One region of the Mesorhizobium sp. M0045 genome, then DNA from elsewhere that is predicted to be linked to it. Evidence: predicted binding sites of a transcription regulator. Region 1 holds the regulator's gene; each other region holds the start of a gene.

Region 1 (6,551 bases):
TCGGTCGGCGACCACGACTTCGTCCATGACGTGCTGACCGGGCAAGGCATGACGCTCGATTTCTGGAAGATCGCCATGCGACCGGGCAAGCCGCTGATGTTCGGGCGGCTGGGCGACGTTCGCTGCATCGGCCTGCCCGGCAACCCCGTGGCGAGCCTGGTCTGCGCTCAGCTCTTCCTGAAGCCGCTGCTGGCACGGCTCGGCGGCCGCGCCTTTCAGCAGGATATCCGTCGGGCACGGCTCGGTGCTGCCATGCCGGCCAACGATCTCAGGCAAGATTATGTGCGGGCTGTTGTCACAGACGACGCTGGTGCGCTCGTGGCGACGCCGTTCGGCATCCAGGACTCCTCGATGCTGAAAATGCTGGCCGATGCCAACGGGCTGATCGTCCGCGCGCCGTTCGCGCCTGCTGCGGCGGCGGGCTCCCCCTGCGACGTGCTGATGCTACGCTGAACCTGCCTCACTCCGAAATCAAGGTCCGGGTCAGCGGATGGTCTGGATCGGCCAAACCGTCGATGATGTTGAAATGATGCCGGTCGGGCTCGACTACGGAGCTGGTCGCGGCACCCAGGCCGATCCAGATGTTGGCCAGCAACGCGCTCTGGCGCAGGAATTCGGCGCGCTCGCCGCCGCCGGCCCAGCAGGTCAGGCGGGCCTTGTCCATCGGGCGCAGCAGCACCGGACTTTCGGCCTGCGCCTCGGCCTCATCGATCGCCAGCGTCTCGTTCATGCCGGTGCGCATGATCGGGCGCAAATCATACACTCCCGAGATCGACACCACGTGACGAACGCGCCGGACCACTTCGGGCGCCAGCGGCGTCGTCCTGGTAACCATCCGGCTAACAAGATGGCCGCCGGCCGAGTGCCCGGTCAGCATCAGCGGCCCTGCGACCATCGCCGCCGCCTTGCCTATCGCCGCGCCGACTTCTTTGACGATGCCGCCAATGCGTATCTGCGGACAGAGCGTGTAGGACGGCATGGCAACTGCATAGCCGCGATCAACAGCGCCCGCGGCAAGATGTGACCAGAAACTCTTGTCGAATGCCATCCAGTAGCCGCCATGGACGAACACCACGACCCCCTTCGGCTTGGTGGCCGGCAGGAAAAGATCGAGCCGGTTGCGCGGGTTATCGCCATAGGCCAGGTCGAGCCGCGCCCTGCCCTCGGTCGAAAGCGCCTCGCGGAAAACCTGCGCGGGCTCGACCCAGGCCGCCGGCCAGCGATCGCTGCCGGCTATGTTGGCGCCGTTGGCATAGGCGTTGTCCCAATCGGCAATGTGACGTTCGAACACCCTGCGCCCTCCCTGGCAATTATGGCCTTGCAACCTGGCCGCGAGCATCGCGCGGCGCGTCGTCGCCAGCCTCACGATTCCAGCTCTCGCATCGATCTCAAGTGACAGCCGCCTTGATGGCGAAGCGCGCATCCTTCCACGCACCGGTGCGCAGGATGTCCTCAAGCACTTCGACGGCCTGCCAGACATCGGCATAGCCGACATAGAGCGGGGTGAAGCCGAAGCGCATGGTCGATGGCGCGCGAAAATCGCCGATCACACCACGTTCGATCAGCGCGCGCATGATCTGGTAGCCATGCTCATGCATGAATGAAATCTGGCTGCCGCGTTTTTCCCCGTCGCGCGTGCTTTCGAGCGTGAGACCGTAAGTGCCGCACTTTGCCTCGACAAGCTCGATGAACAGATCGGCCAGTGCGATGCTCTTCTTGCGCACCGCCGTCATGTCGACATCGTCCCAGATGTCGAGCGCGCCCTTCAGCGTGCGCATCGAAAGGATCGGCTGGGTGCCGCACAGAAACCGGCGGATGCCGGTGCCGGCCGCATAGCCTGGCTCGAAGGCGAAGGGCCGTGCATGGCCCCACCAGCCGGTGAGCGGCTGCTGGATGTCGGAAAGATGCCGCTCAGCCGCATAGATGAAGGCAGGCGCGCCCGGGCCGCCATTCAGATATTTGTAGGTGCAGCCAACGGCAAAATCGGCGTTGGCTTTGTCGAGCTCGACTGGCATCGCGCCAGCGGTGTGGCAGAGATCCCAGACGATCATCGCCCCGGCTTCCTGGGCCCTGCGCGTCAGAGCCGGCATGTCGCGCAGTTCGCCCGATTTGTAGTTGACGTGGTTGACCAGCACCACGGCGGTGCGATCGTCGATCAGCTCCTCGATGGTCGGCGCGTCGACCCCCGAGAGGCGCAGCAGCGCATCTTTTCGCGTCGAAACCACACCCTCAGCCATGTAGAGGTCTGTCGGAAAACTATCGCCCTCGGCGACGATGGCCTGCCGCTCCGGTCGCATGGCCATGGCGGCGTGCAGCAGCTTGTAGATGTTGACCGACGTCGTGTCGCAGACCACCGTCTGGCCGACCGCGGCACCGATCAGGCGCCCGAGCTGGTCGCCAAGTTCAAGCGGCATGTTGAACCAGCCGGCCGTGTTCCATGCGCGGATGAGATCATGCGACCATTCCTCGGTCGCGGCCTTGTACAGTTCATCGAAAGCGGCACGTGAAGCAGCTCCTAGCGAATTGCCGTCGAGATAGATCACTCCTTGCGGCAACACAAAGCGGTCACGTATCGCGCCCAGCGGATCTGCGGCATCCATCGCCTTTATGGCCGCGAGATCGGGAATTCCTGTCATGATTTGTCTGCTCCCCCCAAAGATTCAACGCAACGCCCGACACGTATCGACTGTTCTTCCATTACCGGGTGGCGCGTAGCAAGGCTCCACCGGCGAGAAGCAGCCTGACCAGGCGGTGGAAACCAGGAATTAACCCAAGGTTGGCGTTTTGAGTTCGTTTCGTTCACGGCGCATTGACCAACCGCACAGTCGATACGGGTTCAATTCCGTGCCCTTTGCCGACCGACCGCCGATGCCAGTGCCGCCTTCTAGGAGGCCAGAACGGCGCAAACGAAAGCAGAATCAAGGCGATGAGGCTCGCGGCGGTAAAAATACGGTACGCCGGTAGGGGACGTCGTTTGTTTCCCGAGCCTTAACGCATTCATTAAACTTTAAACAGTTGCGGAACACAACTGGAACAGATAGTGTCTGTTCTGGGTTTGTTTTCTGATTCTGTTGGGGGTCGCTATGCTGACACGCAAACAACACGAACTGCTTATGTTCATCCACGAAAGGTTGAAGGAAAGCGGTATCCCACCTTCCTTCGACGAGATGAAGGAAGCGCTCGACCTGGCTTCCAAATCCGGAATCCACCGACTGATTACGGCGCTGGAGGAGCGCGGCTTCATTCGCCGTTTGCCCAACCGGGCCCGTGCGCTGGAGGTACTACGCCTGCCTGACTCGATCGCCCCCGGCCTCAATGCGGCACGCAAGTTCTCGCCGAGTGTCATCCAGGGCAGTCTTGGGCAAGGTGCCCCTCGGCAGGGCAAGCCCACATCGTCGCGCGTCCCTGCAGCCGGCAATGACGACGATGTCGTCGCCGCCGTTTCGATCCCGGTAATGGGCCGCATCGCCGCTGGTGTGCCGATCGATGCTATCCAGCACCAGACGCATTCGATTTCGGTGCCGCCGGATATGATCATGGGCGGCGAGCATTATGCGCTCGAGGTCAAAGGCGATTCGATGATCGAGGCTGGCATTTTCGACGGCGACACGGTGATCATCCGCAACGCCGATACGGCGAGCCCCGGTGAGATCGTGGTGGCCCTGGTCGACGAGGAGGAAGCGACGCTGAAGCGGTTCCGCCGCAAGGGCGCCTCGATCGCCCTGGAGGCCGCCAATCCGGCCTACGAGACGCGCATCTTCGGACCAGACAGGGTCAAGGTGCAGGGCAAGCTCGTTGGGCTGATCCGCCGCTACTGAGTTGCGCCCTTGGTGCCGGCTTTTGGATTGTCGGCCCTGCGGTATGGCGGCAGGCCGCGCGCCGCGCGTGAAAATTTCCGCTGCACGTGCCAGGGCCGGTATGATTTTTCGACGGCGAAGCGGATTTCGGCGCGTGTTGCCGCTTGTGGATCGAAATAGACGGCCGCACTTCCCGCGCGCGCCAGTTGCCGTTTGGTGACGACGAGGACCAGCCGGTCGTAGTAGCAGGGATTATGGGCGGTGGCGTCGTCGATGACGATCAAGCTGGCGAAGGCGCAGGCTGGCCGTGCGGTATCGCGGTCCTTGGCTTGCGCAATGATCGCGCCGGATGGATGCCTGGCGAGGCAGAGACCGTCCGTGCAAATGAACGGCATGCCCGGCGGTAGGTCGGCCGGATCGGCAATGTCGAATTGCGGATCGTTCTTTCCAGGTGTTTCCGGCGCGACGATAGCCTCTGATGTGAGCGCGCGTTTCCAGTTGTCGATGGTGAACTCATTCGGGCGTGCCCGGTTGACCGCGAGCTCACCGCTGCCGATCGGCAGCGCGACCAGCCGTGCGTCCTCCGAGATCAATACGTCGGGTACGCGCGTCTGCGTTGTCGTTAGCAAGCCAGCGAGCGCAAAAGGAATTGCCGCGAGCCGCAACCAGGTCGTCGCCATGCTGGCAATGACGAGGGCGATCGTCACCAAAAGGACAGATCTCAGCGAAATCAGTCCGACCGCATCGATCGGCGAGCGCTCGGAGATCCACCCGGACAGGGCGATCATCGCCGTCAGCCCGTTGCCCATCACGTAGAGGAAAGGCCCATCCGCGCCGAACGGCATCGCCAGCGCGCTGAGCACGGCAAAGGGCATGACGACCAGTGAGACGATAGGCATGATGGCCAGATTGGCGAACAGGCTGAGCGGCGCTACGCGCTGGAAATGCCATATGGCGAAAAGCGCCGTGGCGCTCCCTGCAATGATCGAGGTCATCGCCAGGCCGCCCATGCCCAGCAGGACCTTTCGAGTGGCCAAGCGTAGCGGCGATCGCCGGGGCGGCGGCGTGGTGGCCCTGCCGGTGCGGTAATCGGACCAGCCGGCATAGGCGCCGACAAGGGCCGCCGTCGCGGCGAAGGACATCTGGAAGCTCGGACCGACCACCTCGTGCGGCGACACTACGATGACCGCGATGGCCGAGATCGCCAGATTGCGCATGGTGAGCGCGGCCCGGTCGAACAGCACGGCGATGAGCATCACCGCCAGCATGATGAAGCTGCGTTCGGCCGCCACCACAATGCCGGAAAAGACGAGGTACGCCGCAATCGAAAAAAGCGCGGCGGCGGCGGCATATTTTTTGACCGGCCGTCGCGATGAGAAGTCGGGAAACAGCGCAAAGGCACCGCGCAGCAGCGCCATGATGGTGCCGGCGACCAACGCCATATGCAGCCCCGAGATGGAGATGATGTGGTAGATGCCTGTACGCCGCATCGCTTCGTTGATCTCCTCGGGAATGCCGGCGCGCACGCCAACGATCAGCGCAGCAGCAATCTCGCCCTCGGCGGCGCCGATGCGGCTGCGGATATGGTCGGCGATGGATTCGCGCGCGTCTTCGATCGCGGAAGAAAGCCGCGCGGCAAGCGGCATGCTGCCCGACGCCACGACTTTCGGATTCCCGAGAAAGAAGCCGCTGCCGCCGATGCCCGCGAAATAGCTGTCGAAGGAGAAATCATAGCTGTCGGGCCGCACCGGGCCGGTCGGCGGCAGCAACCGCACATAGCCGGCGATCTCGGAACCAGCGGCCAGCTCAGCCGGTATCTTCATCGCCGAAATGCGGACCCGTTCCGGCATGTAGCGCAGCGTCGGCCTGGCGGTTGAGATCACATCGATCGTCAGCCTGATGCGGCCACTCGCCATGGGCTCGTACGATACGACACGACCCGTCAGCCGCGTCGAGATTTCGGAACCGAGCATATGCGTCCCGACACGCCAGGTCTCGAACTTGGCGGCAAGCACGCCAAGCGCGCAGAGCAGCGCCACCATGAAACACAGGCGCGTCCTGGGCCATGAACGCGAGACGACCGTACAAAGGGCCGCGAGGAGCACGATTGCGATCGGCTGCGGAAAGGCTGGCTCCACCGACAGCGCGAAATATACGACCACCCCGCATGCGAGGAACACCGGCACCAGCAGGAAGGCGACGCCACGGTCGAGTTCCAGGCCGGCTGCCGAGGTTACGCTGTTGCGGATACGGGACGGTGACGGGAGGCGGAAACGACGGCGTAGGCGCACGATGGGCTCGCCCGCGGGCACGAGAACCGTTGCTGGGTCGCTGGCCGGCAGCGACGGAGCATCGAAGCGCGGAGCGGGCAGCAATGCCGATACCGGCAGGGCAGGCGGGGGAGCGGCAAACAGCAAGCGTTCGCTGACGCCGCTGCCAGCGTCCTCGCCCTCGCCCGCACCACGGCTTCGCACAGCCATTGGGTCTGCCCCTTGCGCCCTCGACCTCCTATGCTACATGAACGCGCAACGCGCGAAAGTCCGCAAACCCACTTCCTTGGCCCGCCTGAGAGTTCCATGCCCGATAAGGTCGTCACCCGTTTTGCCCCCTCGCCCACCGGTTATCTGCATATTGGCGGCGCGCGCACGGCGCTGTTCAACTGGCTGTATGCCAAGCACACAGGCGGCACGATGCTGCTGCGCATCGAAGACACCGACCGCGAGCGCTCCACCGATGCGGCAACCGCGGCCATTC
Region 2 (6,551 bases), on a different contig from region 1:
CTCAGAATCTGGAATTCGTGGGATGGGCGGGTTTTCCCGACCATCCCCTATGTAGGTAATTTCGCCGCCTTTTCGAGAGACGCCACAACTCTCGACCAAAGCGTTTAACCGCCTTTCGCGCGAACGGGCAAGCGGAAAGAACAAAGGCCGAACACGCTCCTGACAAAAGCTGCCCGTGCGGCTGGGTTCACCCCGGGTTCACAAAGCGTCTCGTGATCACATTTTTCGGTAATCGGCCATTCAAGGTTGACGTCCACCTGTCACGGGGGCAGACTCCAAACGTCAACGAAGCCGGCCGTCTTTCGATGGCCTCGCGGCCTGGGGCTAGCCTGCGAGACGCCGCGGGTTATGCGATGAGCGCTTCGACGACGACAGTCGCAACGAACAGAAGGAGAGCAGAGGCATGACTCCACCGGACAGTTCCTTGAGGCTCCACGTGTCGCTGGAGCCGCGGCAGGTATAAGTGGCTAGGCCAAGCGTTTTGCGCTACCTGCCAACGTTGACCTGCCGATCCCCACAACAATCAGAGACTGCTAGTCGGATCGTCGGCTGAACGCCGCGAAGCATCCGAAATAAAAAGCCGGCAGTACACTCCCGGCGATTTGGATTTTAGATCCAAGAAGCCCCGTCAATTGCACAAGCAATGACGGGGCTGTTCGTGTGAAGCGCACATTTGTCGCGCATACCAGGCGAACTTACCGGCTGGGGGGCCTGATTCCGCCGGTAGCGACATCGATGGTTATGCTGCCGGAAATCCGAACGTCGGTATCGCCGATCTTGAACGTGCCGTTGCCGCTGCTTGGAACCGCGTCGTCGGGCTCAGGCTGCGGCCCTGGCTCGGCGATGCGATAGTCGCTGGTCACGCCGGGCAGGGCGCCCTTTTGCGAAGACGTCGAATTATCTTGGGCAAATGCCATGTCCACCAGCATGTTCGTGCCGGCCACAGTAGCGATAGCAAGGCATAACAGGCTGGATGAACGGCTGGCGGTCATCGCCGGACTATAGTGCCGTGATGGCGGCAAGACCAGATCGACGGCGCTGAAATCGCGGGCGATCAATCGCCTCGGTTCCGTCCGCCGGGCCGGCTCGTTCATGCGGCCTGCTTGCGAGTGTCGAAAACATGGTCGACGAGTCCCCAATCCTTGGCCTCCTGGGCGGTCATGAAAAAGTCGCGGTCGAGCGTGCGTTCCACTTCTTCGTAGGTGCGGCCGCAATGGTGGGCGTAGAGATCGGTCATGCGCCGCTTGGTGCGAAGGATGCCCTCGGCATGGCGCTGGATATCGGAGGCTTGGCCCTGGAAACCGCCGAGAGGCTGATGCAGCACGATGCTGGTGTTGGGTAGCGCGATACGCCGCCCTGGCGTGCCCGCCATCAGGAGAAACGAGGCCATCGAGGCGGCGAAGCCCATACAAACGGTGGAGACCGGGCAGCTGATATACTGCATCGTATCGTAGATGGCGAAACCGCTGGTCACCACGCCACCCGGCGAGTTGATGTAGAGCGAGACCTCCTTGTCGGGATTGTCGGATTCCAGCGACAGAAGCTGGGCGCAGACCAGCGCCGAGGTGCCGTCGTCGATCGGCCCGTTGATGAAGACGATGCGCTCGCGCAGCAGCCGCGAAAATATGTCGAAGGCACGTTCGCCGCGGCTCGACTGCTCGATCACCATCGGCACCAAATTGGCAAGGCCGCTCATCGTTATCTCCTTTGACTGTCGTCGTTCAGGCCGCGCGCATAAAGAGGCGCGGGGTGTTTGCGGCGTTCTGCTTGTACTTGGGAGTGCGCGCTTCAAACGAAAGTCGGCAACCGGCGCCTGCGATCGCGATCTCCGGCACTGCTGCCCGAGCAAAACCATCATGGACGATGCGCAGATGCGTGCCGCCGGAAACGGTGCGGTCGAGCGTAAAGGTGACGATGCTGTCCACTGGGCTATCGTTCATTGGGCTGCCCACCGGGCTGTCGGGCGGCACCTGCGTATCGCCGGGCGCCGGCCGCTCCCGCCAGGAATAGCGCAGCAGCCGTCCGGGATCCGCGTCGAGGATTTCGCACTCGATCGGCGCAGCCGGCGCTTTAAAGGCAAAGCGGTTGCCGACCTTTGGTTCAATGTCGTTTGGCATCATCCAGGCCGCGAGCAGGTCCGGCACTGTCAGCGCCCGCCACACTTTTTCCGGCGGCTCGGCCAACTCGCACTCGAACTCGATCTTGTCTGCCGCCATTTCCGCGCGTTCTTTGCCTCGGCTGGTCATTGGTCCATGTCCTTCAAAACCGTCTTGAGCCTTTCGATGCGCTCTGGCCAGAACGCGCGGTAGCGTTCGATCCAGCCGAGCAGCGGCGCAAGCCCGTTCGGATCGGCGCGATAATAGGCATTGCGGCCGGCCCGGCGTTCGACCACGAGGCCGGCACCTCGCAGCACCGCGAGATGCTGCGATACCGCCGGCTGCGAAACCGGCATGCCATTACGGAGTTCCGATACCGTCATCTCGCCGTCGGCGAGCCGCTCATAGACGGCGCGACGCGTTGGATCGGCCAGTGCCCGAAAAATCTCTGCTTCGATCATTCCAAAAGCATAAGTCGATACTTATCGGTTTGGCAAGTCGCGTTTTTAAGACAGGCAGTGTTTTTTGCGACGAGCGAGATTTTACAAACGCGTCGGAAGCCAGCGTCTCACCATGTCTGGAGATCCGTTAAACGTTGCCTCAAAAACTGGTGACGCGAGCACGGCATGAATATGAAGCAGTTCGGAGCCGACGTTTCGGAAGCCATGTTGCCTGTGCGCGGCAACAACAAGCGACTGTCCGGCAGTCAAGACGAGATGCTCGTCATCGATCCACATCTCGGCCCTGCCGGCGATGACGGTAAGCACTTCCTCGACCGGGTGCCAATGTGTCGGGGCGCCAACCGCAGGTTCGACCCATTGTTCAAATATGCAAAGTTGAGTTGCGCCGTTGCAGGCCGAGACATGCATGCGGGTCTTTACTCCCGTCCGCCATTCTTCTTGCGGCTGATCGTCATGCTCGACCATCTTCATTGAGTTCGCCTCGATCTCCGGGTTCGTGGAAGTTCGACGCCAAGACACTACCTGTTACTGACATCTATTGACAGTGCAGGACCTTTAACCTAGAACGAAAAGAGAACAAAAAACCTTGTGGGAAAAGGCAGCCACAGCAGGCAGGGATTATCCATAGTCTGTAAGGTGCAGCGACAGAAAATCTGGTTTCGGATGAGCGCGGAGAAGTATCATGGCGGGTAGCGTCAACAAGGTCATTCTGGTGGGCAACCTCGGTGCGGACCCTGAAATCCGCCGCCTGAATTCGGGTGACCCGGTCGTCAATATCCGCATCGCGACGTCGGAAAGCTGGCGCGACAAAACCTCTGGAGAGCGCAAGGAAAAGACCGAGTGGCACAATGTCGTGATTTTCAACGACCAGATCGCCAAGGTGGCCGAGCAGTATCTGAAGAAAGGCATGAAGGTCTATGTCGAGGGCCAGCTGCAGACGCGCAAATGGCAGGACCAGACCGGCAATGACCGCTATACGACTGAGGTTGTGTTGCAGAAATTCCGCGGCGAGCTGCAGATGCTCGACGCACGGGGCGAGGGCGGCGGCCAGGTCGGCAACTATGCCGGTGGTGGTGCGAGCCGCGGTTCCGATTTCGGCCAGTCAGGCCCGGGCGAAAGTTTCAATCGCGGTGGCGCCAACAAGGGCGGCGGCGGCGGTTCATCGCGCGAGCTGGACGACGAAATCCCGTTCTGATTTCTCGGGGCGGACTGCCCTTGCGGCGAAAAGCGCCAGCACCTTGGCCACGAAATGGCGTCCCGAAAATCGGTCTTGGATTTTCGGGACGTTATGCGTTTGAGCGGTGAAAGGACGTATCAAGTGAAAGCAAGGGTCAAATGGGTGGAGGAGCGCACTTTTGTTGGCGAGTCCGCCAGTGGGCACAAGCTGGTGCTAGGCACGGCGTTCGGGCCGGAGGGCAAGACGCCGGGGCCGAGCCCAATGGAACTGGTGCTGATCGGCACCGGAGGCTGCTCGGCCTATGACGTGGTCCATATCCTCGAAAAGGGGCGCGAGGCGGTCGAAGATTGCGTGGTCGAACTCGATGCCGACCGTGCAGAAGCCGATCCCAGGGTGTTCACCCGCATTCACATGCATTTTGTCGTCAAGGGCCGGGCGCTGTCACACGACAAGGTGAAGCGGGCGATCGGGCTTTCGATCGAGAAATACTGCTCGGCCTCGGCAATGATGGCCAAGACTGCCGAGATTACCCATGACTTCGAAGTCATTGAAACGACAGCGAAGTAGGGCAGTTCCTAGGTCGCCATCAGCGCCTTGATGCCGTCGGCGACGAACTGTATGGCGAGCGCCGCCAGGATGACGCCGAGCAGCCGTGTCAGGATCGAACGGCCGGTTTGGCCGAGAATACGGTCGATGCGCTCTGACAGCACGAACACCAGGTAGGTGATGACGAGGCAGATGGCGATGATGCCGACAAGGGCTGTCTGCGCGCCAAAACCCTGAAACGAGCTTGAGAGCAGGACGGTCGCCGAAATCGCGCCGGGACCCGCAATCAGCGGGATCGCCAGCGGAAAGGCGGCGATGTTGTGGATCATGTCCCTGGTGATGGCGACGTCGCCGATCTTCTCCTTACGGTCCTGCCGGCGCTCGAACACCATTTCGAAGGCGATGAAGAACAGCAGAAAGCCGCCGGCGACGCGGAAGGCCGGCAGGGTGATGCCGAAGACCGACAGGATCGACGCGCCGGCGATTGCGAACAATGCCATCACCAGGAAAGCGATGATCGAGGCGCGCACGGAGACCTGGTTGCGCTCCTCGCGGTTCATGCCGCGGGTCACGGCAAGGAAGAGCGGCGCGAGGCCGGGCGGATCGATCGTCACCAGTATGGTGACGAAGGCGTTGAACAGGCTGTCGAAGCTCGGCATGCTGACCCTCCCCGCCGGCAACGCCGGTTAGCGGGATTGGTAGAGCAAAGCGAAGCCAGTGGAAACCGTGCGGATCAGGGGCTGGCGGTGCGGCGCGCCAGAAACTCGACTTCGAGACGCCAGGTGGCGCCGTCGTCATACGAACGCTCGCCCAGCCAGCGGAAGGAATCTCCGGTGATCCGGGAAAAGCTCCAGCGTACCGAAGGGCCGGTGCCGTCTGCGCCTAATTGGACGATCGTGTCGCCTTCGACGCGGCCCAGCTGGCGGCTGTAATACTGGTTGCGCGGGTCGCTCCAGAAGATGTGCCAGGCGTCGACGCCTGGGTCATAGACGCGCAACGTCGTGCCATAGAAGGTCCATTTGCCGAGCGAAGGGGAGGAACCAGCGTCACGAGCTGGCAGGATCCATACGTCCTGGATCGCGCGGCCTTCAAGCACCCAGCCGAAATGCACCTCGCCGCGCCCGGTCAGCACCTGACCGTCTTCGAGATGGCGCGTGGCGTCGAACGTCCAGGCGCCGACGAAGCGGCCGTAAAGGTTCAGTTTCTCGGCAAGGGCCGGTGTGGGCCCATCGCTGTGCAGGGCCTTGGCAAAGGAATTGGACATGGCTTCGCTCTCATCTTGTCAGGAGACCGACAAGCATAGAGGCCGGCAGGGGTTCTGCGCTTGGGAAAAATTGCTATGTTTGGGCGATGACGACGAGCGCGCATAGGCTGGCGTCGGGCCGAGGCTGGCAGGTGTCGGATGTCATCTGCACCGCCAGCGCCGCTGACAGGCCATTCGAGGAGGAGCATCGGGATTTCTGCGTTGCTGCCGTAACCAGCGGCACCTTCCGCTATCGTGCCCGCCAGGGCACGGCGATGCTGGCGCCGGGCGCGCTCCTGCTCGGCAATCCCGGCACATGCTACGAGTGCGGGCACGAGCATGGCGCCGGCGACCGCTGCCTCTCCTTCCATTTCGGACCGGCCTGCATGGAGCGGATCGTCGCCGACGTGCCGGGCGCCAAGACGTTCGATTTCAGCACGCCGCACCTGCCGCCCTTGCCGGCGCTGGTGCCGCTGCTCGCCGAAGCGGAGGCGGCGCGCGAGATGGCCGACACCGGCGCGTTCGAGGAACTCGCCCTGCGCATTGCCGGTGCCGCGGTAACAGCGGCTTGCAGCGCAACGGATCGGGGACGGACGCCGAGCCGCCGTGACCAGAAGCGTGTTGCCGAAGCGGTGCGGCGCATTGAAGTCGATGCCGACCGGCCGATCTCGCTTGCCGAACTCGCCGACGAGACCGCCACAAGCCCTTACCATTTCCTGCGCACCTTCCGGCACGTTGCCGGTATGACGCCCTACCAATTCCTGCTGAGAACGCGGCTGCACAGGGCAGCCGTGCGGCTGCGGACGTCAGATAACACAATTTCGGCGATCGCCTTTGCGGCGGGATTCAACGATCTATCAACCTTCAACCGCCGTTTCCGGCGGCTGATGGGCGAGGCGCCGGGTACTTATCGCGCCCGCCGGCGACGCCGGTGAACGGGTGCCACGGCCATATCGTCGCAATTGGTGTATCCTTTTGAATTTGCCGCTAAAAACCAGATTGGAAAACTGCCGCGATTGTTGGAGTTT
Region 3 (6,551 bases), on a different contig from region 1:
TCCGTGTCCGGCAAATACGCCTCCGCGGTGCCGGTCGACGACAATAATCTGGTGGTGAGAGCGCGCGACGCACTGCGTCGCGAGGCCGGTTCCCAACACGCGCCGGCTGTCGCCATCCGGCTCGAAAAGAACCTGCCGGTCGCGTCCGGTGTCGGCGGCGGATCGAGCGACGCGGCGGCTGTGCTGCGTGCCCTGGTCCAGACCTGGGGACTTGATGTCGACGATGCCGAACTGGCGCGGATCGGCCTGTCGCTCGGCGCCGACGTGCCGATGTGCCTCGCAGCCAAGCCGCTGATAGCCCGCGGCGTCGGCGACGAGCTGACGCTCGTGCCGGGTTTCCCGGCGCTGGGTTTGGTGCTCGTCAATCCCGGCACTGCCGTCTCGACGGCCGACGTGTTCGAGGCGCTTGGCCGCCGCGACAATGCGGGGCTGCCGCCGCTGCCGCACAGCCTCGACTTCCACAGCATCCGCAACTGGCTGGAGATCACCCGCAACGATCTCGAGCCTGCGGCGCGTGCAATCCAGCCCGCCATCGGCAAGGCGCTTTCCGTGCTTAACAAGGCCGGAGCCGGTTTTGCCAGGATGTCGGGTTCCGGCGCCACCTGCTTCGGGCTGTTCGAGACCGGCAATGTGGCCAAGCGCGCGGCCGTCGATATTCGCGGCCGCCATCCAGACTGGTTTGTCGCGGCGACGCGAAGCATGACATCGGAGGCTGAGGCCTATGGCCAGGATTGACGAGAGCCGCCCCTTCGTTCCCGTGCGCATCGCGGTACTGACCGTTTCCGATACGCGCAGCCTCGTCGACGACAAATCCGGGCAGACGCTGGCCGACCGTATTGCCGAGGCCGGCCACATCCTCGCCGCCCGCGACATCGTCACCGACGACCGCGACAAGATCCGCGACAAGGTCCTGGGTTGGTCAAGGGACGAAGCGATCGATGTCGTCATCACCACCGGCGGCACCGGCTTCACCGGCCGCGACGTGACGCCGGAAGCGCTGGAGCCGATCTTCGAAAAGCGCATGGACGGCTTTTCCGAAGTGTTCCACCGCATCTCCTACGACAAGATCGGCACCTCGACGATCCAGAGCCGGGCAACCGGTGGCGTCGTCAACGCCACCTTCGTCTTCGTGCTGCCGGGCTCGCCCGGCGCCTGCAAGGACGCCTGGGACGGTATCTTGAAGCCCCAGCTCGACTACCGGCACATGCCCTGCAACTTCGTCGAGATCATGCCGCGGCTGGACGAGCATTTGCGGCGCGGCTGAGGCGAGCCAAGGTGTCAGCCAAGCGACCTCGGTTTAGCGAATGACCGGCTCGCCGTGAAAACGGCGGCGCGAGGGCGGCGACACGCCGAAGCCGACCTCCATCATCAGCCGCGGGGTGCGCGTCGGCACGGTGCCCATATGGAAGCCGAACGGGTCCTCGACAAAGCCGAGGCCGGCCTGCCCGGTCAGCGTTACCGGGCTCTGCTCGCCGTACACGCCCAGCACCTCTTCCGCCGAATGGCCTACCAGCAGCGTCAGCTGGTGCTTCAGGATGCGCCGGTTGTGGGAGCCGCGGACATAGACATGCGGCCCGGTGTCGTTGTCGACCGGCACCAGGTAGAAGAAAAACTTCAACATGCGCCAGTCGTCGAGGTCGAAATGGTATTTGCCGAGCGAGGCCATGTTCTTGTCGGCGTCCGAGACGCCACCGGTCGGAAAGCTCCACCAAACGCGGGTGGTGATCAGCTTGGCCTGGCTGCCGAGATAGTGCGCTGCGATATCGAGAAGCAGCGGATCGCGCTGCACGGCGACCGCAGCGTTGCAGTCGAGGACCCGTTCGAAATAGTGACCGCTGAGCAGCGGGCGGCCGAAATGCTTTTCGGCATCGGCGTGTTTTTCGGGCAGGAATTCCAGCCGGCGGTCGAAATTGCCGAAGCATGGCGTGCGCTCGGCGAAGCGGGCGATCTCCTCATGGATGGCGGCCGGCAGCATCAGGCCCGAATAGAGCCCTTCCGTGCGCAGCGCGCCGACGACGGCATCACGATCGACGCCGGCGAACATCGTTTCACCGACATTGCGCGCCGGCGGAACGGGCTTTGCACCGCGCCAGTGCAGGCGCCGCGCCGGCATGGTGCGGGCCAGCATGAACATCGGCAGCCATGCCGGATTCTCCCGAAGGTCGGAAAGATAGGTCGGGATGCGGGCGGCGATGCGGCGCAGCGTACCGCCGTTGCGTGCGATCGCCTCGAGGCTTGCAGCGCCGGACTTGTCGGGGCTTGAAAGGGTCATCGGGGTCCTCAAATGTCGAGGGAACAGCATCGACGATAGTCGTCGCCGCCGCTCCGGCACACCCCAAACCCATTCGCCCGTTTCGCAGGGAAGGTAACCCCCGGCCAGATTTTGTGCAATGCACAATAAGCGACGACCCGCCAGAAAATTTGCTTAGGCGGCATTCCCTCGGCCCGGGATGGTAAGCCGTCACTTCCGCGGCGCCACCCAGATCTGGGCGTGGAGCCTTCTTGTCGCCAGGCCGCGGGCGATCGCTTCGGCGCTGCGGGCGCTCTTAGACAGCGCGGCGGCCTGACGCTTGCTGATCACCAAGCCTTCGGCGAGAGCGCGATTTCCGGCAAAGACGCGTGACAGGAAGGGCGCGCGGCTGCCGCGTGCCCGCGAAAATCGCGCCGCCATGGTTTGTCTGGCGGTATGGGCGACGACCTCGTCGATCCAGCCCTCCCCCAGCCGCGCGCCCGGTTCCAGCAAGAGCAGCCAGTCGCCCTTGGCCTGCCTGATGCCCGCAGCGATGCCGCCACTGACATAGTGGCAGCCGGCATGTTCGGCGACGCGGTGCGTCTGATCGGTCGAGCCGGTGTCGCAGACGAGAACGTCGCGCACCACGCCTTCGACCGCGCCGCCGATCAGCGAGGCGAGCGTGCGGGCCAGGCCCTCCTCGTCATTCAGGGTTTCGATCAGGACGCTGAGCATATTTAGCCGAATAGCGGAAAGCGGTGGGCAGCGCCAGTTTTTGCGGCACGCCGCGAGAAAGTTCTTGCTTTGTTCTAGTCGACGCGATAGGAATACATTCATGAGCAGAGCGATTCGACAGCGGGCGGACAGTCCCTGGGAAAGGGCCAAAATGGAACAGATCGTGCGTGCCGACATTGCCGCCTTCGGCGCTGGCAGGGCCGAGATGGCGAATGCGATGATCGAGCAGAGCGGCATGCGCGTCCGTCCGGACCGCAATCGCGGCCGGTCGGCGGGCATCAATCCGTCCGGCCGTTTCGAGCCGGTCAGCCGGCATGTGTTCGATGACGGCTGGAATTCGCTGGAGGAGCTGCCGCCCTTCAAGACCGAGGTACAGGTCGAGAAGCCGCGCACCATCATCACCCGCAACGAATCGCCCGATATCTCCTTCGACCGCTCGATCAATCCCTATCGCGGCTGCGAACATGGCTGCGTCTATTGTTTCGCGCGGCCGACGCACAGCTTCATGGGCCTGTCGCCGGGGCTGGATTTCGAATCGAAGCTGTTTGCCAAGCCGGATGCGGCGCGGTTGCTCGACAAGGAATTGTCCAGGGATAACTACCAGCCGCGCACCATCGCCATAGGCACCAACACCGATCCCTATCAGCCGATAGAGAAGCAATACCGGATCATGCGTGAGATCCTCGAAGTGCTGGAGGCGCGCGGCCATCCGGTCGGCATCGTCACCAAATCGGCACTGGTGACCCGCGATATCGACATTCTGTCGCGCATGGCCGAGCGCGGGTTGGCCAAGGTGGCGCTGTCGGTGACGACATTGGACAGGATGCTGGCCAGAACGATGGAGCCGCGCGCGTCGACGCCGACCAAGCGGCTGGAGGCGATCAGACAGCTTTCGGACGCCGGCATTCCGGCCTCGGTGATGGTCGCGCCTATCATCCCCGGACTGACCGACCCGGAAATGGAGCGCATCCTCGATTCGGCGCAGGCAGCGGGCGCGCGTGAAGCCGGCTATGTGCTGCTGCGCCTGCCGCTGGAGGTCGCGCCGATCTTCAAGGACTGGCTGCTGCGCCACTATCCCGACCGCTATCGCCACGTCATGTCGCTGATCCGTTCGATGCGCGACGGCAAGGACTACGATTCGGAATGGGGCAAGCGCATGAAAGGCTCCGGCCCCTATGCCTGGCAGATTGGCCGGCGTTTCGAGATCGCCGCCAAACGGCTCGGCCTCAATGCCGAACGGCGCTCGCTCAGGACCGACCAGTTCGTCCCCGCTGCCAAGGCAACCGAGCAGCTGATGCTGCTGTGACAAAGCGTCTCGCGCCAGCCGCTTTGAAGCGGCCGCAGCAGGCGAAAATCCCGTCCGGCCTGTCCTGTCCCCGGGCTTGCAGACGGTAGCCCCCTCCTGGTCCGGTGCCCCGCCCGACCCGGAGGGGACTTGCGGAGAATCGGAGCCGATGCGAACCTCGCCGCACCATGGCTCGCCCGCGTTCCGATTCTCCGCTTCTCTTCGAAATCGTCGAGAAACCCGACTTCTCGTTCGAGACGAGAGCGATGGCCGAAGGCCTTTGGCCGGTGGCGGGGATGGACGAAGCCGGCCGCGGCCCACTCGCCGGCCCGGTGGTGGCGGCAGCGGTGGTGCTCGATCCCGCCAACATCCCCGACGGTCTCGATGATTCCAAGCGGCTGACGCATTTGCAGCGTGAGGCGCTGTTCATGAAAATCCTCGGCTCCGCACTCGCCGTGTCGATGGCCTCGGTCAGTGCCGAAGGCATCGATGCCTCCAACATTCTCAAGGCCAGCCTGGAGGCGATGCGCCGTGCAGTGGCCGGCCTGTCAATCCGGCCGAAGCTGGCACTGGCCGACGGCCGCGACGTGCCGCCCGGCCTGCCCTGCGAGGGCACAGCGCTGATCAAGGGCGACCAGCGCTCGCAGTCAATCGCCGCAGCCTCGATCGTCGCCAAGGTGTTGCGCGACCGCATGATGTGCGGCTGCGGCAGCCATCATGCGCGTTACGGCTTCGAACTGCATATGGGCTACGCCACTGTGCGCCATCGCACGGCGATCGATCTGCACGGGCCGGTGGCGCGGCTGCACCGCGCCTCCTTCGCGCCGTTCCGGTTCGGCGGCACCGAGGTGCTGGAGGAAGAGAGTTTTTCGGGTTTGGATTGAGATTGGCGAAAGCGGCTAGGCGCGTAATCTCCCCCCTCGAGGGGGAGATGGCCGGCAGGCCAGAGGGGGTCGCCGCGCGTGAAGCGCCAAGCTCCTCTTCGTCTTACATGGCGTCGCGCCAGGACGTACCGACCCCCTCTGTCGCCTTCGGCGACATCTCCCCCTCGAGGGGGGAGATTATGCGCTCTGCCGCTTTCGCCAACAAAAAAGCCGCCGGGTTTCCCAGGCGGCTTTCGATGAATTTCTCGACGAAGTCGCTTAATTCAGTTTCGACTTCAAATCCTGCAGGGAGGCGTTGAACAGGTCGGCGCCGGCCTTGGTGTCGATCTTGCCGGCCAGCAGCGCGCGCGCGGCTTCGACCGCGATGTCGACAGCGCTGGCGCGCACTTCGCCGATCGCTTCGCGCTCGGCCTGGCCGATCTTCTGCTCGGCCAAGGCGGTGCGCCGGGCGACATAGTCCTCGGTCTTCTTGTGCGCCTCGGCGGCAAGCATGTCGGCTTCGCGCTTGGCGGCGGCAACGATGGCCGCCGCCTCCTGCTCGGCTTCCTTGCGCTTGCGCTGGTATTGGCCAAGCAGCTGCTGTGCCTCTTCGCGCAACCGGCGCGCCTCCTCAAGCTCGGAGCTGATCTTGTCGGCCCGCGCATCGAGCGCCTTGGCGATCATGCCCGGCACCTTGATATAGATGGCGATGCCGAGGAAGATTACGAGGGCAACCGTTGCCCAAAGCGTCGCGAGAGATGTGGCGTCCATGATGCGCTCCTCACCCGGCCACGGATTTGACCGCGGCCGCGATTTCGGCCTTGCTGGCCTTGCCGCCGACAAGCGCCTCGACGATGGCCGAAGCGGTGTCCTCGGCGATCGCGCCGACTTCTTTCATGGCATTGGCCTTGATGGAAGAAATACGCGCCTCGGCCTCGCCAAGCTTCTGGTCAAGCGCTGCCTCGATCGTCTTGCGGGCAGCTTCGGCTTCCGCCTTGGCCGCATCGTTGGCCTGCTGGCCGATCGCATTGGCCTTGCCCTTGGCTTCCGCCAATTCCTGCTCATAGGCGGCAACGGCGGCATCGGCCTCGCTTTTCAGCCGGGCAGCATGATCGAGATCCTGCGTGATGCGGTCGTTGCGAACGTCGATGATGCCGCCGACGCGCGGCATCACTACCCGTTTCAAGAAGAGGTAGAACAGCCCGAAAGTGATTGCCAGCCACACCAGCTGTGACGGGTACGTCGCCGGATTGAATGGCGGGAACGTGCCGTGCGCCTCGGCAGGCACGCCGGTGGCGGCGTGCGTGTCGGCTTCCGTTGCGGCGGGCGCGGACTCTTGCGCAAAGGCAGATGTCACGAACATGGACTATCCCCGAAATTCAGGCCCGCCGCAGGATCGCGACCGGCCTGTTCTATTCTTCCCAATGTTCAGCCGAAC

The links. The regulator LexA, encoded in region 1, represses DNA repair genes until DNA is damaged. The targets are predictions, from matches to a motif close to TGTTCNNNNTGTGTTCNG.
Region 2: a site for LexA is predicted at 3,119-3,136, ahead of NKJ72_RS19550 (single-stranded DNA-binding protein). Genes of this name have one in related genera too.
Region 3: a site for LexA is predicted at 3,025-3,042, ahead of NKJ72_RS08460 (PA0069 family radical SAM protein). Genes of this name have one in related genera too.

Annotation. Positions count from the first base shown of each region.
Region 1 covers NZ_JAMYUY010000011.1:177,202-183,752, forward strand. Annotated here, with positions in the region: gene NKJ72_RS19115 (molybdopterin molybdotransferase MoeA) at 1-453, shown strand, start outside; gene NKJ72_RS19120 (hormone-sensitive lipase) at 461-1,291, opposite strand; gene kynU (kynureninase) at 1,389-2,636, opposite strand; gene lexA (transcriptional repressor LexA) at 3,084-3,818, shown strand; gene NKJ72_RS19135 (ComEC/Rec2 family competence protein) at 3,812-6,277, opposite strand; gene gltX (glutamate--tRNA ligase) at 6,374-6,551, shown strand, end outside.
Region 2 covers NZ_JAMYUY010000012.1:69,423-75,973, reverse strand. Annotated here, with positions in the region: gene NKJ72_RS19575 (hypothetical protein) at 696-992, opposite strand; gene NKJ72_RS19570 (ATP-dependent Clp protease proteolytic subunit) at 1,091-1,696, opposite strand; gene NKJ72_RS19565 (SRPBCC family protein) at 1,722-2,246, opposite strand; gene NKJ72_RS19560 (ArsR/SmtB family transcription factor) at 2,243-2,557, opposite strand; gene NKJ72_RS19555 (cupin domain-containing protein) at 2,639-3,028, opposite strand; gene NKJ72_RS19550 (single-stranded DNA-binding protein) at 3,240-3,752, shown strand; gene NKJ72_RS19545 (OsmC family protein) at 3,876-4,301, shown strand; gene NKJ72_RS19540 (MarC family protein) at 4,310-4,939, opposite strand; gene NKJ72_RS19535 (hypothetical protein) at 5,014-5,544, opposite strand; gene NKJ72_RS19530 (helix-turn-helix transcriptional regulator) at 5,631-6,458, shown strand.
Region 3 covers NZ_JAMYUY010000004.1:240,900-247,450, reverse strand. Annotated here, with positions in the region: gene NKJ72_RS08480 (4-(cytidine 5'-diphospho)-2-C-methyl-D-erythritol kinase) at 1-735, shown strand, start outside; gene moaB (molybdenum cofactor biosynthesis protein B) at 722-1,264, shown strand; gene NKJ72_RS08470 (phytanoyl-CoA dioxygenase family protein) at 1,298-2,272, opposite strand; gene NKJ72_RS08465 (glycosyltransferase) at 2,462-2,965, opposite strand; gene NKJ72_RS08460 (PA0069 family radical SAM protein) at 3,117-4,271, shown strand; gene rnhB (ribonuclease HII) at 4,439-5,134, shown strand; gene NKJ72_RS08450 (F0F1 ATP synthase subunit B) at 5,393-5,884, opposite strand; gene NKJ72_RS08445 (F0F1 ATP synthase subunit B) at 5,895-6,476, opposite strand.